3 regions of the Streptomyces sp. NPDC088157 genome follow, and region 2 is predicted to be linked to each of the others. Evidence: riboswitches for the same ligand, from Rfam matches in the RefSeq annotation. Region 2 holds a riboswitch; each other region holds the start of a gene.
What was found. A riboswitch is a leader RNA that binds a small molecule or an ion and turns the genes downstream of it on or off. The one in region 2 is predicted to bind thiamine pyrophosphate.
Positions count from the first base shown of each region.

Region 1: it holds a riboswitch for thiamine pyrophosphate, as region 2 does, so the genes downstream of both, thiO (glycine oxidase ThiO) here and ACIPFH_RS40010 (thiamine ABC transporter substrate binding subunit) in region 2, are expected to answer to the same signal.
Region 3: it holds a riboswitch for thiamine pyrophosphate, as region 2 does, so the genes downstream of both, thiC (phosphomethylpyrimidine synthase ThiC) here and ACIPFH_RS40010 (thiamine ABC transporter substrate binding subunit) in region 2, are expected to answer to the same signal.

Region 1 is NZ_JBIUSU010000009.1:444,764-449,038, reverse strand. Features, by position in the region: gene pknB (Stk1 family PASTA domain-containing Ser/Thr kinase) at 1-115, opposite strand, end outside; gene ACIPFH_RS34025 (thiazole synthase) at 253-1,047, opposite strand; gene thiS (sulfur carrier protein ThiS) at 1,051-1,251, opposite strand; gene thiO (glycine oxidase ThiO) at 1,260-2,426, opposite strand; TPP riboswitch at 2,424-2,535, opposite strand; gene ACIPFH_RS34010 (hypothetical protein) at 2,588-2,938, shown strand; gene ACIPFH_RS34005 (NAD(P)/FAD-dependent oxidoreductase) at 2,971-4,218, shown strand.
Region 2 is NZ_JBIUSU010000014.1:100,343-104,617, forward strand. Features, by position in the region: gene ACIPFH_RS40000 (phosphatidate cytidylyltransferase) at 1-739, shown strand, start outside; gene rlmN (23S rRNA (adenine(2503)-C(2))-methyltransferase RlmN) at 983-2,089, shown strand; TPP riboswitch at 2,151-2,256, shown strand; gene ACIPFH_RS40010 (thiamine ABC transporter substrate binding subunit) at 2,347-3,423, shown strand; gene ACIPFH_RS40015 (ABC transporter permease) at 3,399-4,275, shown strand, end outside.
Region 3 is NZ_JBIUSU010000005.1:671,032-675,306, forward strand. Features, by position in the region: gene ACIPFH_RS23160 (YibE/F family protein) at 136-1,599, opposite strand; TPP riboswitch at 2,236-2,425, shown strand; gene thiC (phosphomethylpyrimidine synthase ThiC) at 2,418-4,244, shown strand.

The DNA.
Region 1 (4,275 bases), on a different contig from region 2:
GGGTGTCCACGGCCCGGTAGACCGTGGCCATCCCGCCGACCGCGATCCGCGCCTCGACGCGATACCGGCCGTCGAGCAGTCGCCCGACCAGAGGGTCCTGAAGGGTCGTGTCCACGCAGGTGAGTGTACGAGCCGCCGCTGACACCTCCGCGGGTTCCACCGAGATCGCAGCGCGACTGGAGCCGACCTGTGACGCAACCCACGGCCCGGACGACACCCCTCTCCGAAGACCGGACGGTAACGGGACGTCGGTCAGAATGCGGGGCGCTCGGGGTCCAGCACGGCCCGGCCCTCCACGGGAGAGGACGCCTCGGCGAAGTAACGGGGCGGGATCCGGCCGGCCAGCCGGGCCAGCCTTCCCGCCTCGACGCCGGCCCGCATGGCCGACGCCATCCGCTCGGGATCCCGTGCCCGCGTCACGGCCGAGGCCAGCATCACCCCCGCACACCCCAGCTCCATGGCCAACGCCACGTCCGACGCCGTACCGGCCCCCGCGTCGAGGATCACCGGCACGCGGGCGTGCTCGACGATCAGCTGGAAGTTGTGCGGGTTGCGGATGCCCAGACCGGAGCCGATCGGTGAGCCCAGCGGCATCACCGCCGCGCACCCCACGTCCTCCAGCTTCCTGGCCAGCACCGGATCGTCGTTCGTGTACGGCAGCACCGTGAACCCGTCGTCCACCAGCGTCTCCGCCGCCTCCAACAGCTCGATCGGATCCGGCAGCAGTGTGCGCTCGTCGGCGATGACCTCCAGCTTGACCAGGTCGGTGCCCAGCGCCTCCCGCGCCAGCCGGGCCGTCAGCACGGCCTCCCCGGCGGTGAAACACCCCGCCGTGTTCGGCAGCACCCGGATACCGAGCCGCTCCAGCACCGACAGCACGGAACCGTGCACCGAGGGGTCCACCCGCCGCATGGCGACCGTCGTCAGCTCGGTCCCGGACGCCACCAGCGCCCGCTCCAGCACCTCCAGGCTGGGCGCACCCCCCGTACCCATGATCAGACGGGACGAGAAGGGCGTGCCGCCGAGGACGAAAGGATCGTCGGCCATGGCTCAGCCTCCCTGGACCGCGGTGAGGACTTCCACCCGGTCACCGTCGCTCAGCGCCGTGGACGGCCACTGCGCACGCGGGACGACGGTCTCGTTGAGCGCGGCGGCCACCCCGGAGGGCGCCGGCGTCAGCGACCGTACGACGCTGTCGAGAGCCGTACCGGGAGCGAACTCCCGCCGCTCGCCGTTCACCGAGACGTTCAGGCGGGTGCTCATGCGGGCTGCTCCGTGAGTGCGGCGGCGGCGAAGCGCCGGGGCGTGAAGGGACGGGCCTCGTCCGGGAGCTCCCCGGTGGCCAGGGCGTGCGCCATCGCGTCACCCGTCACCGGGGTCAGCAGCACGCCGTTGCGGTAGTGGCCGGTGGCCAGCAGCAACCCCGACAGCTCCGTCGGGCCGAGCAGCGGCGCGTTGTCCGGGGTCCCGGGTCGCAGCCCCGCGCGCGTCTCCGTGAGCGGCAGCTCGGTGATCCCCGGCACCAGCTCATGGGCGTCGCGCAGCAACTCGTACACGCCTCCCGCCGTCACCGTCGTGTCCCAGCCCAGCTCCTCGCTGGTCGCCCCCACCACCAGCTCCCCGTTCTCCCTGGGGACCAGGTAGACGTGGCTGCCCCGCACCACGGCCCGCACGGTCCGGCTCAGGAACGGCGCGTACCGCGGCGGCACGGTCAGCCGCAGCACCTGGCCCTTCACGGGCCGTACGGGAGGCAGCACGTCCTGCGGCACCCCCGCGAGCCGCCCGCTCAGACTGCCGCCGGCGAGCACCACCTGCCCCGCCCCCAGCTCCGTACCGTCCCGCGTGACGACCCCCGTGGCTCGCTCGCCCACCACGGACAGCCGTTCGGCCCGCGTGCGGTGGAAGATCACGCCGGCCCGCTCGCACGCCGCCAGCAGCGCCCCGGTCAGCCGCCTCGGGTCGATCTGGTGGTCGCCGTCCACCCGCAGACCGCCCCGTACCCCCGGGGCGAGCAGCGGTTCCAGACGCCGGCACTCCCGCCCGGTCAGCCACTCCGACTCCAGCCCCGACCGCTGTTGCAGGGCGTGCAGTTCGCGCAGATGGGCGCGGTCGTCGGAGTCCAGCGCGACAGCGAGCGTGCCGCAGCGCCGGTAGCCGAGGTCGTGCCCAGTCAGCTCCGTCAGCTCGGCCGCGAAGTCCGGATAGCGGCGGGCGGAGGCCAGGTTGAGGCCGAGCAGGGTCTGCTCGCCGTGGTGCAGTTCCGTGACGGCGGCCAGCATCCCGGCCGCCACCTGGGCGGCCCCGCCGCCCGGCGCCGGGTCGGCCACCGCCGTGGCGAAGCCGCGCTGTGCGGCCCGCCAAGCCGTGACAAGGCCGATGATCCCGCCCCCGATGACGAGGACGTCTGACGTACGTGGAGACGACATGGGCGTCCAGCCCCTCCCTTCGCCGGCATGACCCGGATCAGGTACGTACGGTCGGAGGCCGCCAGCCTCCCTCTCAGCCCGGTGCGTCCGGACTCCCGCGAGTGCTCTAGGTTGGCCACCCTAGCCGGACGCCGCGCACCTCAGTAAGGGAGCCTCCGCTCATGCCCGTCTCGCTCGACGGCCTCGTCCTCGCCCCCGTCGCCGACCAGGCGCCGGGCCAGGTCGGCACCCGCACCCGCTTCACGTACCACGAGCGCGGCGGCGAGATCTGGGCGGAGTACACGGGCGGTGACGTCGTACGCGGACATCTCGTGGGTACCCGGGAGGGAGACCGGCTCGACTTCCGGTACGTACAGCTCAAGCACGACGGGGCGACGTCCTCGGGGCACTGTGTGTCGACGGTCGTGGAGCTCGCGGACGGCCGGGTGCGGCTCGAGGAGACCTGGGCGTGGGAGTCGCAGGAGGGCAGCGGCACCAGCGTTGTGGAGCAGGTCACGGCGCACGACGGCTGACTGACAATTCGTCAGCCGCCTAAGGTGATCAGGTGAGCGAGCAGAGGCAGCAAGAAGGCGGCCCGGCCGGGCGGCGCGTGGTGGTCGTCGGCGCGGGCATGGCCGGGGTGCAGACCGCCGTCGCCCTGCGTGAACAGGGCTTCGACGGCACCGTGACCCTGATCGGCGCGGAGCCCCACCAGCCCTACGACCGGCCCCCGCTGTCCAAGGCCGTCCTGCTCGGCAACGCCGAGGGCTCCGCGTTCGACGTCGACTTCGAGGGCCTCGGCATCGAACTCGTACTCGGCCGCGAGGTCAGCGGCCTCCGCCCCGCCGACCACGAGCTGGACACCGAGGCCGGACCCGTCCCGTACGACGTCCTCGTCCTCGCCACCGGCGCCGAACCGATCCGGCTGCCCGGCGCCGAGGGCGTGCCCGGCGTGCACCTGCTGCGCACCCTGGACGACGCCGAACGGCTGCGGCCCGTTCTCGCCCGGCAGCACGACGTCGTGGTCGTCGGCGCGGGCTGGATCGGCGCCGAGTTCGCCACGGCCGCGCGGGAGGCCGGCTGCGAGGTCACCGTCGTCGAGGCCGCCGACCGGCCGCTGGCCGGGACCCTGCCCGCCGAGGTCGCCGCCCCGATGACCGCCTGGTACGCCGACCACGGCATCGCTCTGCGCGCCCACACGCGCGTGGAGCGCGTCGAGCCAGGCGCGGTCGTCCTCGACGACGGTTCGAGGCTGCCCGCCGGCGCCGTCGTGGTGGGCATCGGCGCCCGCCCCGCCACCGCCTGGCTGGCCGGCTCGGGCGTCACGCTCGGCGATCACCGCGAGGTCGTGGCCGACGCCCGTCTGCGGACCTCCGTGCCCGACGTGTACGCGGTCGGCGACTGCGCCTCCTTCCCGTCCGGGAGGTACGGCGAGCGGCTGCTCGTCCATCACTGGGACAACGCCCTCCAGGGTCCGCGCACGGTCGCGACGAACATCATCGGCGCGGCCACCGGCGAGCCGGCGGCCGTCTACGACCCCGTCCCGTACTTCTGGTCCGAGCAGTTCGACCGCTTCGTCCAGTACGCCGGGCACCACGCCGACGCCGACCGCGTCCTGTGGCGCGGCGACCCGTCGGGTCCGGCCTGGACGGTGTGCTGGCTGCGCGAGGACCGGCTGGTCGCCCTGCTGGCCGTGGGCCGGCCGCGCGACCTCGCCCAGGGCAGGCGGCTGATCGAGGCGGGCACACCCATGGACCCACGGCTCCTCGCGGACCCGGCGAGGCCGATGAAGGCGGCGACGGCCGCGGCCTGAGCCCCTGGTCGGACCGGCCCGGCTTCCGACTGTCAGCGGCAGATGGCAGGCTTGTTC
Region 2 (4,275 bases):
CGTCGTCAAGGCCGCGTTCGTCGGCGTGATATCGGTCGCCGTGGTCGTCGGCCTGTGGGAGCTGACCAGCAGGCTTCAGGAGCGCAAGGGCATCAAGGCGCCGCTCGTGCCGCTCGCGGTCGGCGGTGCGGCGATGGTCGTCGCCGGATACGTCCGGGGTCCTGAGGGCGCGTGGGTCGCCATGGCCCTCACGGCGCTCGCCGTGCTGGTCTGGCGGATGACCGAACCGCCCGATGGCTACCTCAAGGACGTCACGGCCGGCGTCTTCGCGGCCTTCTACGTCCCGTTCCTCGCCACGTTCGTCGCCCTGATGCTCACCGCCGACGACGGAGCGTTCCGCGTCATGACGTTCCTGCTCCTGACGGTCGTCAGCGACACGGGCGCCTACGCCGTCGGCTGGCGCTTCGGCAAGACCAAGCTCGCCCCGCGCATCAGCCCGGGCAAGACCCGCGAGGGCCTGCTCGGCGCGGTGTCGTTCGCGATGGTCGCCGGCGCGCTGCTGATGCAGTTCCTGATCGACGACGGCACCTGGTGGCAGGGCCTGCTGCTCGGCCTCGCCGTCGCGGCCAGCGCCACGCTCGGCGACCTCGGCGAGTCCATGATCAAGCGGGACCTGGGCATCAAGGACATGGGCACGCTGCTCCCGGGCCACGGGGGCATCATGGACCGGCTCGACTCGCTCCTGCCCACGGCTCCCGTGGTCTGGCTGCTGCTCGTCCTGTTCGTGGGCTCCGGCTGACCCACACCGCCCACCGGCTGATGCGGGCCCCTTCCCTGTGTTCCGGGAGGGGGCCCGTTGCCGTGCACCGGTCGCGGTTCGCGTCGACGGCACGACCCGGGCGGCCGAGACGGCCGACGGGCGGACCGACGCCGCCGTGGCCGTGCGAGGTTGACCAACGCTGACGGGCGACGCCCACGGGTGACCACCCCCACCCCGCTCCGGCCCAAGCCACCCGAATGGATCTGCCACACTGGACGTGTTATGCCTGCACCCGGAGAACTTACTTTCGTCGCCCCCCGCGGAGCCAAGAAGCCGCCGCGGCATCTCGCCGACCTCTCGCCCGCCGAGCGGAAGGAGGTCGTGGCGGAGATCGGGGAGAAGCCGTTCCGTGCCAAGCAGCTCTCGCAGCACTACTTCGCGCGTTACGCGCACGACCCGGCGGAGTGGACCGACATCCCCGCCGGTGCGCGCGAGAAGCTGCGTGAGGCGCTGCTGCCGGACCTGATGTCGGTCGTCCGGCATCTGTCGACGGACGAGGGGACCACCCGCAAGACCCTGTGGCGGCTGTTCGACGGCACGCTCGTGGAGTCGGTGCTGATGCGGTACCCGGACCGGGTGACCATGTGCATCAGCTCGCAGGCGGGGTGCGGGATGAACTGCCCGTTCTGCGCCACCGGGCAGGCGGGGCTGGACCGGAACCTCTCCACCGCCGAGATCGTGCACCAGATCGTCGACGGGATGCGGGCGCTGCGGGACGGGGAGGTGCCCGGCGGGCCCGCCAGGCTCTCCAACATCGTCTTCATGGGGATGGGCGAGCCGCTCGCCAACTACAAGCGGGTCGTCGGTTCGATCCGGGCGCTGACCGACCCGGCGCCGGACGGCCTCGGGCTGTCGCAGCGCGGGATCACCGTGTCCACGGTCGGGCTGGTGCCGGCCATCCACCGGTTCTCCGACGAGGGATTCAAGTGCCGGCTGGCGATCTCCCTGCACGCGCCGGACGACGAACTGCGTGACACCCTCGTCCCCGTGAACACGCGGTGGAAGGTGCGCGAGGTGCTGGACGCCGGGTTCGAGTACACCGAGCGGTCGGGGCGCCGGCTGTCCATCGAGTACGCGCTGATCCGCGACATCAACGACCAGGCCTGGCGTGGTGACCGGCTCGGTCGGCTGCTGCGCGGCAAGCCCGTGCACGTCAACCTCATCCCGCTCAACCCGACGCCGGGTTCCAAGTGGACGGCCTCCCGGCCCGAGGACGAGAAGGCGTTCGTCGAGGCGATCGCCGCGCACGGGGTGCCCGTCACGGTCCGGGACACCCGCGGTCAGGAGATCGACGGGGCGTGCGGTCAGCTCGCCGCCACCGAGCGGTAGTCTGACCCCGGTATCAGGTATTACCTATCGGGTATCAGTGCATCCGTATCAGTACATCTTCATATTCCGACAGGGGAGCGCCACAGCGCTGAGAGTGCGGGAGAGTCCGCAGACCCTCTGAACCTTGCCCAGGTCATTCTGGGTAGGAAGTTCGGTCATCACTCAAGCTGTTGCGCCCTGCCCGGGCACCGGCGGATCGCTCCGCGGGTGCCCGGGCAGGGCCGCGTCTCTTCCTGGTCAACCCCAGGAGGAATCCAGTGCACACCAGGACGTTCGTGGCCGCGGCCGTCGGCCTCGGCCTCGTCACGCTGTCCGCCTGCGGATCGTCGGACGACGGCGGTTCGGCGGCGGGCTCCAAGACCGTCACCCTCGTCAGCCACGACTCGTGGGCCGTCTCCAAGAGCGTGCTCGCGGACTTCGAGAAGCAGTCCGGCTACCAGGTGAAGGTCCTCAAGGACGGAGACGCCGGTCAGGCCGTCAACAAGGCCGTCCTCACCAAGGACAACCCGCAGGGCGACGTCTTCTTCGGCGTCGACAACACGCTCCTGTCGCGCGCCCTCGACAACGGGCTGTTCCAGTCGTACGAGGCGAAGGGCTCCGACCAGGTCCTGCCCGCGTACCGGGCCGACCAGGGCAAGCACCGGGTCACGCCCGTCGACACCGGTGACATCTGCGTCAACTACGACAAGGCGTACTTCAGCGAGCACAAGCTGACCCCGCCCTCCTCGTTCGACGACCTCCTGAAGCCCGCGTACAAGAACCTGCTGGTCACCGAGAACGCCGCCACCTCCTCGCCCGGCCTCGGCTTCCTGCTGGGCACCGCCGCCAGGTACGGCGACGACGGCTGGACGGACTACTGGAAGAAGCTGAAGGCCAACGGCGTGAAGGTGGTCGACGGCTGGGAGCAGGCCTACAACGAGGAGTTCTCCGGGTCCGCGGGCGGGAAGAAGGCGGGGGCCGACCGGCCGCTCGTCGTCTCGTACGCCTCCTCGCCGCCCGCCGAGGTGATCTACGGGGACCCGAAGCCGGCCACCGCACCCACCGGCGTTTCCACCGGCACCTGCTTCCGTCAGGTCGAGTACGCGGGTCTGCTGAGCAACGCCGCCGACCCCGAGGGCGGCAAGGCCCTCCTCGACTTCCTGCTCACCGCGGAGTTCCAGCAGGACATGCCGCTCAACATGTTCGTCTACCCGGTGCGCAAGGGCGCCGAGGTCCCGGCGGAGTTCACGAAGTACGGGCCGCAGGCGAAGGATCCCGAGACCCTGGACCCGGCGAAGATCGCCGACAACCGTGACGACTGGGTCAAGTCATGGACCTCGCTCGTACTGAAGTGACCGGACGCGGAGCCCGCACGGGGAACGCGGCCCGGCTCGGTCTCATGGCCGTGCCCGTCGCGTTCTTCGCGGTCTTCTTCGCCTACCCGGTCGCCGCGATCGTCGCCCGGGGGCTCGGCGCCGACGGGGGATGGCGCTTCGGACGGCTGTGGGACGTGCTCGCACAGTCCGGCATCCGGCACGTCCTGTGGTTCACCACCTGGCAGGCGCTGGCCTCCACCGCCCTCACGCTCCTGGTCGCGCTGCCCGCCGCGTATGTCTTCGCCCGACTGGAGTTCCCGGGCAAGCAGGTGTTGCGCGCCGTCGTCACCGTGCCGTTCGTGCTGCCGACGGTCGTCGTCGGCACGGCGTTCCTCGCGCTCGTCGGGCGCGGTGGACTGCTCGACGACCTCTGGGGCGTGCGGCTGGACACCACGGTGTGGGCGATCCTGCTGGCGCACGTCTTCTTCAACTACGCGGTCGTCGTACGGACGGTGGGCGGGCTGTGGTCGCAGCTGGACCCCCGGCAGGAGGAGGCGGCGCGGATGCTCGGCGCGTCCCGCCCGAAGGCGTGGCGTACGGTCACGCTGCCCGCCCTGGGGCCCGCCGTCGCGGCTGCCGCGCTGATGGTCTTCCTCTTCACCTTCACCTCCTTCGGAGTGGTGCAGATCCTCGGCGGGCCCACCTTCTCCACCCTCGAGGTGGAGATCTACCGGCAGACCTCCGAGATCTTCGACCTGTCCACGGCCGCCGTCCTCACGATCGTCCAGTTCGTGGCCGTCGGCGCGATCCTCGCCGTGCACGCCTGGACCGTACGGCGACGGGAGACCGCGCTGCGGCTGGTCGACGCCTCGGTGACGGCCCGCCGGCCGC
Region 3 (4,275 bases), on a different contig from region 2:
CGAGGCTCCTGGAGGCCTTCCAGGAGCGGCGCCGGCCCGCTCGAGTGTTCCGGTCGGGAGAGTGGGGCGCGCCCGGGTCAGCCGGATTCCCGGCACTCGGGCGCCCTCTCGCCTCTGCTCCGCGCTACGTCCGCCTCAGCGCTTGCGCCGTCGGCCCCGGCCGCCCCGGGTCTGGGGGGTATGTGCGGCCGTCGTTCCCGACGGAGCCGCAGGAACCGCTTCGCGGGCCACCGAGGGCGCCTTCGCAGGGCCTGACCGGTCGGCGGAGACCACCAGGGCCGCCAGGGCCGTGGTGACGGGCACGGAGGCGACCAGGCCGATCGAGCCCACCAGCGTGCGCACGATCTCCTCGGCGACCAGTTCGCTGTTGGCGACGGCGCCCACGCTGCTCTGCGCGATCGAGAAGAGCAGCAGCAGCGGCAGCGCGGCACCGGCGTAGGCGAGGACGAGCGTGTTGACCACGGACGCGATGTGGTCGCGGCCGATACGGATGCCGGCCCGGTACAGGCCGCGCCAGCCCATCGAGGGGTTGGCCTCGTGCAGCTCCCAGACCGCCGACGTCTGAGTGACCGTCACATCGTCGAGGACACCGAGCGAACCGATGATGATGCCGGCGAGCAGCAGGCCGCTCATGTCGATCGACGGGTACAGGCCATGGATCAGGCCGGTGTTGTCGTCCGTGTTGCCGGTCAGCGCGGCCCAGTCGATGAACAGCGAACCCAGGATGCCGATCAGCAGCAGCGAGATCAGGGTGCCGAGCACTGCGACGGATGTGCGGGCCGAGAGGCCGTGACAGAGATACAGGGCGATCAGCATGATGGCGCTCGATCCCACCACGGCCACGACGAGCGGGTTCGATCCCTGGAGGATCGCGGGCAGGACGAAGAAGTTCAGCACCATGAAGCTGATGGCCAGCGCGACCAGTGCCATGACCCCCCGAAGCCGCCCGACGACCACGACGGCGGCCGCGAAGATGAGGGCCAGGACCGTCATGGGGATCCGACGGTTCACGTCGGTGACCGAGTACTGGAGGTCCTTCGGCGCGGAGGGCTCGTAGGCGACCACGACCTTCTCGCCCTGTTCCAACTGCCGTGACTGGTCCGGCTGGACGATCTCGGTGAACGTACGGCCCTTGTCGCTGCCGGTGTCCACGCGGATCGTCGCCCGCTTGCAGGTACCGCTCGCCTGCTGTTGCGCCGATGAGCCCTCGGCCGTGGAGGTGTCGCCGGTGGGAGCGTCGCCCGAGGCGTTCACCGACGCACAGCTCACGCTCACCACCTTGGTGACGGTGGCCTGCTGGGTCTGCCGGTCGAAGCCGACTCCGGTGCGCTCGTGCGCCGGGGCGCCGCCGGGCCACAGCACCACGAGCCCCACCAGCACCGCGGCACCGAACGGGATGAGGATGGCCGCGATGACCTTGCGCAAGTGCCGGGAGACGGGGGTGGCCGGGCCGTGGCTGTGGCTGTGACCGTGCGCATGTCCGTGCCCGCCACCTGAACCGGAGCCGTCTCCGCCCCGCGGACCCTCGCCGTGACCGCCGCCGTGTCCCACGCCGGGACCGTCACCGGGGCCGCCACCATGACCACCGTCGTGGCTCATCTCATGACCGTGTTCGCGGTCGAAGCCATATCCGTCCCCAGGGCCGGCACCGGGACCCGGCCCAGCACCGGTACCCGGCCCGGGACGAGGACCGGCCCCGTACTCCTGCCTGCGTGCGGGGCCGGTCCCGTACTCCTGCCGGCTTCCGTATCCCTGGTCGTTCCCGGGTCCCTGCCCGCTTCCGCGTTCCCGGTCGTTCTCGGGCCGTTGCCCGTTTCCGTGACCGCGGTCGTTTCCTGGCCCCGGTCCTGGCCCTGCCGGCCCCGATCTTGGCCCCGGCGCCGATCCGGGCCCCGGGCCTTCGCCGGAGCGCGGTGCCTGACCACTCGGGGTTCCGACACGCCTCAGGCCGCCGAGCCCACCGGCGTAGCCCGGACCCTGGCCGGAACCACGCGGGTGATCGTGACCGTGGCTGAAGTCGCGATCGTCCCTCGGGCCGCTGCCGGACCCGTTGCCGGAGCCATTGCCGGAGCCATTGCCGGAGCCATTGCCGGGGCCGTCGCCGGCGCCCGGTCGGCGGGGTGGTTCAGGCGGCGGGTACGGAGGCTGGTGTGTCGTGGTCACCGACCGATCATCGCAAGAACGACAGGGGCCCTCTGTTCACCGCGCCAGAATTGACGCTAGCGTGGAGGCAACCTTTGCACACGCGGGAGCTCGGAGCACCGGGCTGAGAGGGCGCTGACCTCCGTCTTCGCGATGTTTCACGTGGAACGTCTCTCCTATCGAGTGATGTTTCACATGAAACGTCGGCAGGCGGTAGCCGCTGCGTCGACCGCCGAACCTGTTACCGGGTAATGCCGGCGTAGGGAGTAGGTCTCATGACCAACAAGGACGCACGCACGCCTGCCTTCACGCAGAACGCGACCAGCGACAGCGGGGTCGACGCGAACGCATCGGAGGCCGGGAAGTCCATCGGCTGGCACAAGGGTTATGTCGAGGGCGCTCGCCCCGACGTACGGGTGCCGGTCCGTCAGGTGCATCTCACCAACGGGCAGTCGGTCACGCTGTACGACACATCCGGCCCGTATACCGATCCACTCGCCGACACAGACGTCCGCAGGGGCCTGTTGCCGCTGCGCGAGAACTGGATCATCGGCCGGGGCGACACCGAGGAGTACGCGGGTCGTCCTGTCCGCCCCGAGGACGACGGGGTCAAGCACACCTCACCGCGCGGCGGTCTGCGCAACCTCGATGCGGTCTTCCCAGGTCGCCCGCGTCTGCCGCGCCGGAGTCGGGACGGCGAGGCGGTCACCCAGCTCGCGTACGCACGCCGGGGGGAGATCACTCCCGAGATGGAGTTCGTGGCCATCCGGGAGAACGTTTCTCCCGAGGTGGTGCGCGAGGAGATCGCGGCGGGCCGTGCCGTGTTGCCGGCCAACGTCAACCACCCGGAGATCGAGCCGATGATCATCGGTAAGCGGTTCCTGGTGAAGGTCAACGCCAACATCGGCAACTCGGCAGTGACGTCCTCCATCGAGGAGGAGGTCGAGAAGATGACCTGGGCGACGCGTTGGGGCGCCGACACGGTCATGGACCTGTCGACGGGTCGCAACATCCACACCACCCGCGAATGGGTGCTGCGCAACTCCCCCGTCCCCATCGGCACGGTGCCGCTGTACCAGGCACTGGAGAAGGTCGACGGCCGCGCCGAGGAACTGACCTGGGAGGTCTACAAGGACACCGTCATCGAGCAGGCCGAGCAGGGCGTGGACTACATGACGGTCCACGCCGGTGTCCGCCTGGCGTACGTTCCGCTCACCGCCAACCGCAAGACCGGCATCGTGTCGCGCGGCGGCTCGATCATGGCGGCCTGGTGCCTCGCGCACCACAAGGAGTCCTTCCTCTACGAGAACTTCGAGGAACTCTGCGAGATCCTCGCCGCCTACGACGTCACGTACTCGCTGGGCGACGGGCTGCGTCCGGGTTCCATCGCGGACGCCAACGACGCCGCGCAGTTCGCGGAGTTGAGGACACTCGGGGAACTCAACCGGATCGCGAAGCGTTTCCATGTTCAGACGATGATCGAAGGCCCGGGACATGTCCCGATGCACAAGATCAAGGAGAACATCGACCTTCAGCAGGAGATCTGTGATGAAGCTCCGTTCTATACGCTCGGCCCGCTGACCACGGACGTCGCGCCGGCGTACGACCACATCACCTCCGGTATCGGCGCCGCGATGATCGCCTGGTGGGGCACGGCCATGCTCTGCTACGTCACGCCCAAGGAACATCTGGGCCTGCCCAACCGTGACGACGTCAAGACCGGCGTCATCACCTACAAGATCGCAGCCCACGCAGCCGACCTCGCCAAGGGGCACCCCGGTGCGCAGGAATGGGACGACGCGCTGTCCGACGCCCGCTTCGAGTTCCGCTGGGAGGACCAGTTCAACCTCGCCCTCGATCCGGACACGGCACGGGAGTTCCACGACGAGACACTCCCGGCGGAGCCGGCGAAGACGGCGCACTTCTGCTCGATGTGCGGGCCGAAGTTCTGCTCGATGAAGATCAGCCAGAGCATCAACGAGCGGTTCGGCGCCGGGGCGGCGGACGGGGCCTCGGCGGAAGAGATCGCGGAGGGCATGTTGGAGAAGTCGAAGGAGTTCGCGGCGAGCGGAAACCGGGTGTACCTGCCGCTGGCTGACTGACGTCCGGATCGGCGCTGTCCCCTCAGGTTCG